DNA from 3 places in the Thermoanaerobacter sp. YS13 genome. Region 2 is predicted to be linked to each of the others. Evidence: riboswitches for the same ligand, from Rfam matches in the RefSeq annotation. Region 2 holds a riboswitch; each other region holds the start of a gene.
What was found. A riboswitch is a leader RNA that binds a small molecule or an ion and turns the genes downstream of it on or off. The one in region 2 is predicted to bind thiamine pyrophosphate.

Region 1 (3,284 bases), on a different contig from region 2:
TCTTTTTTGAGCTTTGTGTCCTAAGCTTTGTAGCTCCCGCTCCAACAGGGTCTAATATAACTGGTACTTTAAGTCTATTTGCAGCCTTCCCTGCTTTTATCATCGCTTCTACTTGTTCATTTGTAAGAGTGCCTATATTTAAAACTAAAGCATCTGCTGCACTTACCATTTCTTCTACTTCTTCCAAGGCATGTGCCATGACTGGCAATGCTCCTATAGCCAGTGTTATATTAGCACAATCATTGACAGTAACTATATTTGTAATATGGTGAACTAAAGGCTTTTTCTCTCTTAAAATTTTCAATAATTCCTTTTTCATTTCAAATTCCTCCTATCGTTTATCGCTTTTGCTATAACCTCCAAAAGTTTTCTTGTATTGTTTTCTATATCCCCATAAAATACAGCTGAAACTGAAGATATCCCGTCTACTCTTGACTTTAACATGACTTCATAAGCATTATCCCTCGTTATACCTCCTATTGCAACGACTGGAATAGCAACAGCCTCTTTTATCTTTTTCAGCCCTTCTATTCCAATGGCTTCCGCTTCCGGCTTTGTTGGAGTCTTAAACACCGCACCTACCCCTAAATAATCCGCTCCATCCCTTTGTGCTTTTAAAGCTTCCTCCACTGTTCTCGCTGATACTCCTACTATTTTATGAGGACCTATCATTCTCCTTACAACATCTGCCGGCAAATCCTCCTGTCCAACGTGAACTCCATCTGCATCTGCTGCCAAAGCTATATCCACTCTGTCGTTAATAATGAGAGGAATTTTATTTCTTTTTGTCACTTCTTTAACTTTGAGAGCAATTTCATAAAATTCCCTACTTGATATATCTTTTTCTCTCAGTTGAATTACTGTTGCACCCCCTTTTATTGCTAATTCTACTGCCTCAGCAATATCCAAATCCCTTATGTAAGACCTATCCGTAATAGCGTAAAGGGTTAAGTCCATATCTCACACCTTCCTTATTTCTATATTCCAAAAATGGTTAGTGGGACCTACTCCATGCCCTATGGATAATGAATATTTTATAGCCCCTGTAATGTATGCTTTCGCTCTTTTTATTGATTCAACTAAATCATAACCTAAAGCGATATTGGCAGCTATAGCTGAGGAAAATGTACAGCCTGTACCATGAGTGTTTTTAGTATCGATTCTCTCCGATGTAATTTCATAAAACTCTTTTCCATCATAAAATACGTCCAAAGCATCCCCTGTAAGATGTCCACCTTTTACAATTACTGTCTTTGCTCCATAATCTAAAATTTTCTTAGCCGCTTCCTTCATATCCGATATATTTTTAATTTCTTTTCCAATTAATTCTCCTGCCTCCATAAGATTTGGCGTAACTACAAGGCTTAAAGAAATCAATTCCTTTTTCAAAGCCTCTACTGCTTCCGGCTTCAATAAATAGCTTCCACTCTTTGAAATCATGACAGGGTCCAGCACAACATTTTTTACATTGTAATCTTTTAATCCTTTTGCAATCATCTTAATAATGTCTTCATTAGATACCATGCCTATCTTCACTGCATCGGGATACAAATCCTCAAAAATTGCCTTCATCTGCAAATACACCATAGCAGGACTTACATCCTCAATCCCTAAAACCCCCATGGTATTTTGCGCTGTTATTGAAGTAATGACACTCATGCCGTATACTCCATGTGCTGAAAAAGTCTTTAAATCTGCCTGTATACCTGCTCCTCCCCCAGAGTCAGAACCGGCAATAGTAAGGACTAACTTCATATGACCACCTCCAAAATAATAAATTATGCCCACCTGTTCAGGTGAGCACTTTTTACAAACTTCGTAAAACGTGCTTCCCTGCGCAGGCATTACCCTGTTCAGGTTCAAAGGGTCGGGAACAAATCCCCTCTCAGCCATTTATGGCTCCCCTAGCACTTGTCATATTCAATTTTAAATAAATTTGTCTAAACTCATTATACCACAAATCCAAAAGAATTAAAATAATTTTATGCATACATATTTCCATAGGGTCTTTTGCCTATCGGATGCAACTTGACAAAAGAATGATTCATAATCTTTTGAAAATCATAATCAAAATATTTACAAAAATTTTCAACATACTTTTGGATAAACGCGTAATCTTTGTCATCTATCTTTTCCTTAATAACTTCTTTCCCAAGTTGATAGTCTTCTACATCTCCTCTCAAATATATAACTCCTCCATGCATCCCTGTGCCACAATATTCTCCAACTATATTTTCATCATTTTTTAAGTTCAGTACAATCATGCATCCACCTGCCATATATTCACCAAAGAAGTCTCCCGCACTTCCTCCAATAACTATTACAGGAACTTTATCTTTGTATTCTTTCATGTGTATGCCAACTCTATAACCAACACTATCTTTTATATAGATAGATCCACCCCTCATCCCGTAACCAACGACATCACCTGCATGTCCATGTATAATAATATTCCCATCGTTCATTGTATTTCCTATTGCATCCTGTCCATTACCAAAAACTTCTATTGTAAGCCCGTCCATAAAAGCTGCCATGTCATTCCCAGGTGTACCTTCGATATTTATTTTGGTGGCCCCAGATAGATTATCTCCTATATATCGTTGACCATTAACATTTTTCAAATTAATTATATCTTCGCCAGAACGAACCAACTCTTTAATTATTTCATTAAGGTCTCTATAATAAATTCCTGACGCATTTATGGTTTTCATCATACCACCTCCAAGTCAAGCATTTTTGCTCTTCTTAATTCTTTTGGCAAATATATGAATCCAAAATCATCATTTAAAATATACTTCTTAAATGGAGTTATATCCGTTTCGTTTTTTATAAACCCAGTAAATAATCCAGCCCTATCAATATCATTAATTAATATAAATCCTACTAACCTATTTTCTTTTACCACAAATTTTTTATAAGACCTTCTGTTATGATCAATTTTAGAGATAATCTCAAATTCCTCCTGCTGTGGATTTGTTATACCAGCTGTTATCATATTTGTATTTTTATAACCTATTGAGTTCATAGGAAAAATCCCTTTAAAATTTTTATTTATCCCAATCATGTTGAACCCTGCAATTTCCCCTTGCATGTATGCATTTGGCCATATTGGCACAACCCTATTTGACTCAACAAGCATATCATAACCTTCGGCTACATCTCCTGCTGCATATACATCTTCAACACTTGTTTTCATAGTGTTATCTACTAAAATACCACGGTTTATAGAAATTGATGTGTTTCTTACAACATCAACGTTTGGCACAACACCTATCGCGATAACA
Region 2 (3,284 bases):
GGTCATAGCCGAAGTTCCAAGATACTCACTGACAATTTTCATAGCGCAGAATTTTCCACACATACTGCAAGTTTTGACTGTAGATATGTTTTTATTGACGCGATATTTAAAAGCTTTATCAGGGTCTATAGAAAGCTTTATTTGCTCATCCCAGTTTAAGGCTTTTCTGGCTTTAGCCATAGTTAAATCTTTTTCTTTAGCACCTTTTACGCCTTTTGCGATATCTGCGGCATGGGCAGCTATTTTTGCTGCAATAACGCCTTCTTTGACATCTTCTTTGTCTGGAAGTCCGAGATGTTCAGCGGGTGTAACATAGCAAAGGAAATCAGCACCAGAAGCTGCTGCAATTGCTCCTCCGATTGCAGAAGTTATGTGGTCATAGCCAGGAGCTATATCAGTCACAATAGGGCCAAGCACATAAAAAGGAGCGTTGTGACAAAGTTGTTTTTGAAGTTTTACATTTGCTTCAATTTGGTCAATTGGCACATGCCCGGGTCCTTCTACCATAACTTGAACTCCTGCCTCTCGAGATTTCTTTACCAATTCGCCAAGGATTATAAGTTCTTGAATTTGTGCTGCGTCTGTAGCATCTTCCAGACAACCTGGACGCAGTCCATCTCCTAAGCTTAGAGTTATGTCATATCTTTTAGCAATATCAAGGAGCCTATCAAAATGTTTATACAAAGGATTTTCTTTGTCGTTATGGAGCATCCAAGCAATTGTAAAGGAGCCACCGCGGCTTACTATATCCATTACTCGGCCGTTGTCTTTAAGCTTTTTCAATGATTCAGATGTTAGACCACAGTGGACTGTAATAAAATCAACTCCGTCTTTTGCTTGTTCTTCTATAACTTCAAAAATGAATTCTTCAGGCATAGCTACGATGCTACCGTATTTGGATATAGATTCTACAGCTGCTTGATACATGGGGACAGTGCCTACAGGGACAGAGGAATTTTCAAGTATTTTTCTACGAGATTGCTTAATGTCGCCCCCTGTGCTTAAATCCATTACCGCATCTGCTCCAGCTTTTACAGCAACATTTAATTTTTCAATTTCTTTGTCAACTTCAGGGTATGCATCAGATGTTCCAATGTTAGCATTTACTTTTGTCATTAAACCCCTTCCTATGCCTTTGGGAATGAGGTTTTTGTGGTTGATGTTTGATGGTATTACTATTTCTCCTTTTTTAACTCCTTCTAAAATAAATTCTTCGTCTACTCCTTCATACTCTGCGACTATTTTCATTTCTTTTGTAACAATGCCTGAAAGGGCGTATTCCAATTGTGTCATAATAAAAACCTCCTTAAAAAATAAATAAACCATGGGGATTATAGCCATGGTGGATGACCACATCCCTACGCAGGTACTAACCTAACAGGTTCAATGGGTTAAAAGGCAACACCTTTTTCTCAGCCGGTTACGCCGGCACCCCATGTGGCAAATATTAAATTTTTATAATCGATAATGTATAATATTTTACAATATTATTATACCACTAAAAAAATTTGGTGTATATTAAAATTTAGAAAAAATTTAAGAAAGAGTACAAAAAAAGTTCTTGACTTTACAGTTTCAAAGTGATAACATAGATTACAACATGTAAAATTGAATATAAATATTACACACAAACCTCTTATCAAGAGTGGTGGAGGGACTGGCCCGATGAAACCCGGCAACCGGCATTTATATGCGTCTGGTGCCAAATCCTGCAGGTTAGGGTGTCTAACCTGAGAGATGAGAGGAGTGGCGGATTATTAGGCCCTCTTCTCATTGAGAAGAGGGCCTAAAAATTTATTTGGAGGTGTGACATGAAAATAAAAATCGGATTATTAGGACTTGGTACAGTAGGAACAGGAGTATATAAATTGATAACTTCAAGAGGAGGTCATATAAGGGAGAGCACAGGGGTTTATCCTGAGATAAAGAAGATACTGGTGAAAAATCTCAATAAGCCAAGGAAAGTGAAAGTAGAGGGACTACTTACCCAAAATGCTGAAGAAATTTTGAAAGATAAAGAGATAAAAATAATCATTGAAGCAATAGGAGGCATTTCTCCAGCTTACGAATATGTGAAGGAAGCTTTGTCTTCAGGGAAGCATGTAATCACTGCAAATAAAGAATTGATAGCTAAGCATGGAGAAGAATTAAATGAAATAGCAGAAAAGAATAAAGTATTTCTAAAATGTGAGGCAAGTGTAGGTGGAGCTATACCTATACTGCATCAAATTGATAGATTAAAAATCACAGATGAAATAGATTTTGTAGGCGGTATAATAAATGGCACTACTAATTATATTCTCACCAAAATGACTACTGAAGGCAGAAGTTATAAAGAAGCACTTAAAGAAGCCCAGCAATTAGGATATGCAGAAGCAAATCCCGATTATGACGTAAAAGGCTTTGATGCCCTTTATAAACTTGCTATATTAATGAGGAAAGTGTTCAATATAAACGTGCCAGTAAATTCTATAACCAGAAAAGGAATAGACGAAATCACGACTCAAGATTTAAATTACATCAATAAGTGGGGATATAAAATAAAATTATTTGCCTGGGGCAAAAAAGTCAAAGATGGCATCTTTGCAGGAGTGGAACCAGTTTTAGTCGAAGAAAATAATATTTTGTCAAGGATAAACGACGTAAATAATGCTATCATACTTAGAGGGGATAGTTTTGGTGAATATGTTTTTGTAGGAAAAGGTGCTGGAGAACTTCCTACAGGGGATGCTGTAGTGGCAGATTTAATTGATATATTGTTAAACTATAATATCAAAGATAATAAGAGGATAAACTTTCTTCCAATTCGTCAGGGAAGTTTTACAGATACTTTTTATATAAGGCTTGAAACTCATAAAGAAAATATTTTAGGTTTGAAAAAAGTTTTAAAGTTTTTAAAAGAACAAAAAGTATCAATTGTGGAATCTTCCTATGAAAACGGCACATTTACAGCTATTGTTAAAATGAAGAAAAGTGTTGAGACATTTACAGAAAAATTAGAAAAAATAACCGAGATAAAAGCTATTTTTAAAGTTTTGCAAGAGGATATAACAGAAGAAGTAAGTAAATTTGAGGATTTTGTAGAAGTGATTTAAAAAAATTTTGTGAAAGGAGTTAAAAGTATGTCTAAAAAATATGGTTTTTCAACTTTGGCAATTCATGAAGGGTGGGAGCCTGACCCAACTACGGGAGCTGTAGCCATTCCTATATATCAAACCTCTTCCTTTGCTTTTAAAAGTACTGAGCACGCTGCAGACCTCTTTGCCTTAAAAGAAGAAGGGTAT
Region 3 (3,284 bases), on a different contig from region 2:
AATTTTTGAAGGTGTAATGAATAAAATAACAGGGCAAAGCAGTGGCATAGACTTTGAATATGTAGGAAAGATAATTCTAATACTCATAGGCTTATATGGTTTAAGTGCTTTATTTGGATACTTACAAGGATGGATAATGTCTGGGGTTGCGATGAAAGTTACCTATAGATTTAGAAAAGAAATTTCTGAAAAAATTAATCGCCTGCCTTTGAAATATTTTGAAAGCACAAATCAAGGGGAAATATTGTCTCGTATTACAAATGACGTGGATACAATTACTCAGACTCTCAATCAAAGCTTGACTCAGATAATTACTTCTGTGACGACAGTAGTTGGCGTTTTGGTTATGATGTTTACCATAAACTGGCTTATGACTTTAGTAGCGCTTTTGATAATTCCTTTGTCTTCTTTGGTAATTGCCTTTATCATTAAGCATTCACAAAGGTATTTTAGAGAGCAGCAGGATTATTTAGGACATGTAAATGGCCATGTGGAGGAAGTATATGGAGGCCATAATATAGTAAAGGCTTTTAATGGAGAGAAAAAGAGCATTGAAAAGTTTGACGTATTAAATAACACTTTGTACGGAACAGCCTGGAAGTCCCAGTTTTTAACAGGCATTATGATGCCACTTATGAATGTAATAGGAAACTTGGGTTATGTGGCGGTTACAGTTTTGGGCAGTTGGTTGGTCATAAAAAATGCAATAGAAGTAGGGGATATTCAGGCATTTATACAGTACATCCGATCTTTTACACAGCCTATTGCCCAGATTGCTAATATTTCCAATATACTGCAACAAACTGCTGCCTGTGCAGAAAGAGTATTTGAGTTTTTGGAGGAAGAAGAGGAAGTTTCAGACAATCCACAGCCTGTAAAAGTTGAAGATATAAAAGGCAATGTGGAGTTTAGAAATGTTCGTTTTGGATATAGACCTGATAAAATGGTGATAAATAACTTTTCAGCTTCTATTAAGGCAGGACAAAAAGTTGCAATTGTCGGTCCTACTGGAGCAGGAAAGACTACTATAGTGAAACTTTTAATGCGCTTTTACGATGTGAATGAAGGGGCTATTTTGATTGACGGCCATGATATAAGAGATTTTACGAGGGAGGATTTGCGTTCACTTTTTGGCATGGTGCTTCAGGATACATGGCTTTACAATGGTACTATTATGGACAATATAAGATATGGTCGTCTTGATGCTACTGATGAGGAAGTTATAAAAGCTGCTAAGGCAGCTCATGTTGACAGTTTTGTAAGGACATTGCCAGGGGGCTATAACATGGTATTAAATGAAGAGACCACAAATATTTCTCAAGGGCAAAAACAGTTACTAACTATAGCAAGAGCTATTTTGAAAGATCCAAAAATTCTCATACTCGATGAGGCTACAAGCTCTGTAGATACCCTTACAGAAATACAAATACAAAAAGCGATGGATTATCTCATGAAAGGGCGCACAAGCTTTATAATCGCTCATAGGCTTTCTACAATACGGGATGCTGACTTGATACTTGTCATGAACCATGGAGATATTGTAGAACAAGGTACCCATGAAGAACTTCTTGCTAAAGGCGGTTTTTATGCAAGCCTCTATAACAGCCAGTTTGAAAAAGAGGAAGAGATGGCAAGTTAATACCATTTGATGTGTGTGCAAAACATAAGCAACCTACAAAGCTTGGCCATCCGCATTTGGTAATTATTCTTGACACAGATTACAAAAAATGATAAATTAAAGGTGAAAACAAAATAGGTGGTTATGTCCGCTGGGGGAGCCTTAACGGCTGAGATGGCATTGATGCCAAACCCTTGGAACCTGATGAGGGTAATGCCTCCGTAGGGAATGCGGCTCAAAAATACCGCATTTCGCGGTATTTTTTTCAGCGAACATAGCCTCCTTGAAAAATGGAGGTGTTTTTGTTTATGTCCTACCTTTTAAGTATTTTTTCTGATTTTGCCAAAATAAAGCCAGTGACATTATCGGTTATATTGGCAATTTTATTGGCAGCTTTCCTTTTATATCTGATGCAAAGAAGTGTCAAATTTGACACAAAAATGCTTGTCTATGGAGCACTTTCAATCGCTATTTCTTTCGTGCTGTCTTATATAAGATTTTACCACTGGCCTCAAGGTGGTTCTATTACACCTGCCAGCATGTTGCCGCTTTTTATCTTTGCTTATTATTATGGATCAGGTCCTGGTGTGATTGTAGGAATGGCGTATGGACTTTTACAACTTATTCAAGATCCATTTATAGTCCAATGGGTGCAAGTACTTCTCGACTATCCGTTGGCCTTTGGTGCTTTAGGACTTGCTGGCTTTTTTAGAAAAAACCTGAGTTTGGGAATTTTAGTTGGTGGATTTGGACGATTTTTTTCTCACTTTTTATCCGGAGTATTCTTTTTTGCAAGTTATGCGCCAAAAGGAATGAGTCCCATAGTTTATTCACTTCTAGTTAACGGAAGCATAGTAGGTGTAGAAGTGGCAATATGTTTTGCAGTTTCACTAATTCCACAAGTTAGAAATGCTATCGAGGAAATTAAAAAGAAAGCAATTGCTTAAAGGGGTATTTCCCCTTTTTTATTTTTTTACAATGGATAGCTAAAATTAATGATATAATAATTTTGTAAGAAAAAATTTAACATAAAATTAACTTCCTTATAATGTTTTTTTAATGTTATCATAAGATAATTTAATCAAAGGTTATGTGAAAGCCCGTGGATAAATAGGAACATGCCATAAAAGAGTAGCAAAGGCTGTTGAAAAAGCTTTTGAAAAGTACGATAATGTATATATAAAGAATATAAAATTTAAAATCAAGAGAATTGTTGTTTGAAGACCTTGATAAATTTAAGTCAAGGGAAAAAATAGGAGAATTTGTTTACAAAAATTCTGTTAATAAAGTGTTGTGAATTTGTACTTAAATATTTCAATAAAAAGCATTCGTGAGAAATTGTAGGGAGGGAAATTTTGCAGATGCAAATAAAAAGAGTGCTTCTTGACAAAGACAAAAACATTTTTTTCTATATAAACGAAAGGATAAAATGTAATATATTGGACAAAATAATGCCCAAAATAACTCATATAGGCGGTCCTTTTTTTACAATATTTTCTTGTTTATTTTTAATCTTTTTTGGGAAAAACGATGTAAAAGCCTCGGCTTTAGAAGCTTTAACTGCGCTTGCAAGCAGCCATTTGTTTGTTCAGCTCTTAAAAAGAAAATATACAAGACCAAGGCCTTATATGGTATTAGCTAATACGAATACTTTTAAACATCTTTT

Region 1: another riboswitch for thiamine pyrophosphate. It lies ahead of thiD (bifunctional hydroxymethylpyrimidine kinase/phosphomethylpyrimidine kinase); the one in region 2 lies ahead of thiC (phosphomethylpyrimidine synthase ThiC).
Region 3: another riboswitch for thiamine pyrophosphate. It lies ahead of thiT (energy-coupled thiamine transporter ThiT); the one in region 2 lies ahead of thiC (phosphomethylpyrimidine synthase ThiC).

Annotation. Positions count from the first base shown of each region.
Region 1 is NZ_JOOI01000003.1:271,047-274,330, reverse strand. It holds gene thiM (hydroxyethylthiazole kinase) at 1-319, opposite strand, end outside; gene thiE (thiamine phosphate synthase) at 316-957, opposite strand; gene thiD (bifunctional hydroxymethylpyrimidine kinase/phosphomethylpyrimidine kinase) at 961-1,755, opposite strand; TPP riboswitch at 1,814-1,916, opposite strand; gene THYS13_RS13520 (hypothetical protein) at 1,983-2,711, opposite strand; gene THYS13_RS13515 (NAD(P)/FAD-dependent oxidoreductase) at 2,711-3,284, opposite strand, start outside.
Region 2 is NZ_JOOI01000001.1:1,398,753-1,402,036, reverse strand. It holds gene thiC (phosphomethylpyrimidine synthase ThiC) at 1-1,293, opposite strand, end outside; TPP riboswitch at 1,339-1,446, opposite strand; SAM riboswitch class I at 1,634-1,744, shown strand; gene THYS13_RS07080 (homoserine dehydrogenase) at 1,812-3,095, shown strand; gene THYS13_RS07075 (homocysteine synthase) at 3,123-3,284, shown strand, end outside.
Region 3 is NZ_JOOI01000002.1:700,854-704,137, forward strand. It holds gene THYS13_RS11195 (ABC transporter ATP-binding protein) at 1-1,639, shown strand, start outside; TPP riboswitch at 1,762-1,864, shown strand; gene thiT (energy-coupled thiamine transporter ThiT) at 1,927-2,565, shown strand; gene THYS13_RS11205 (phosphatase PAP2 family protein) at 2,980-3,284, shown strand, end outside.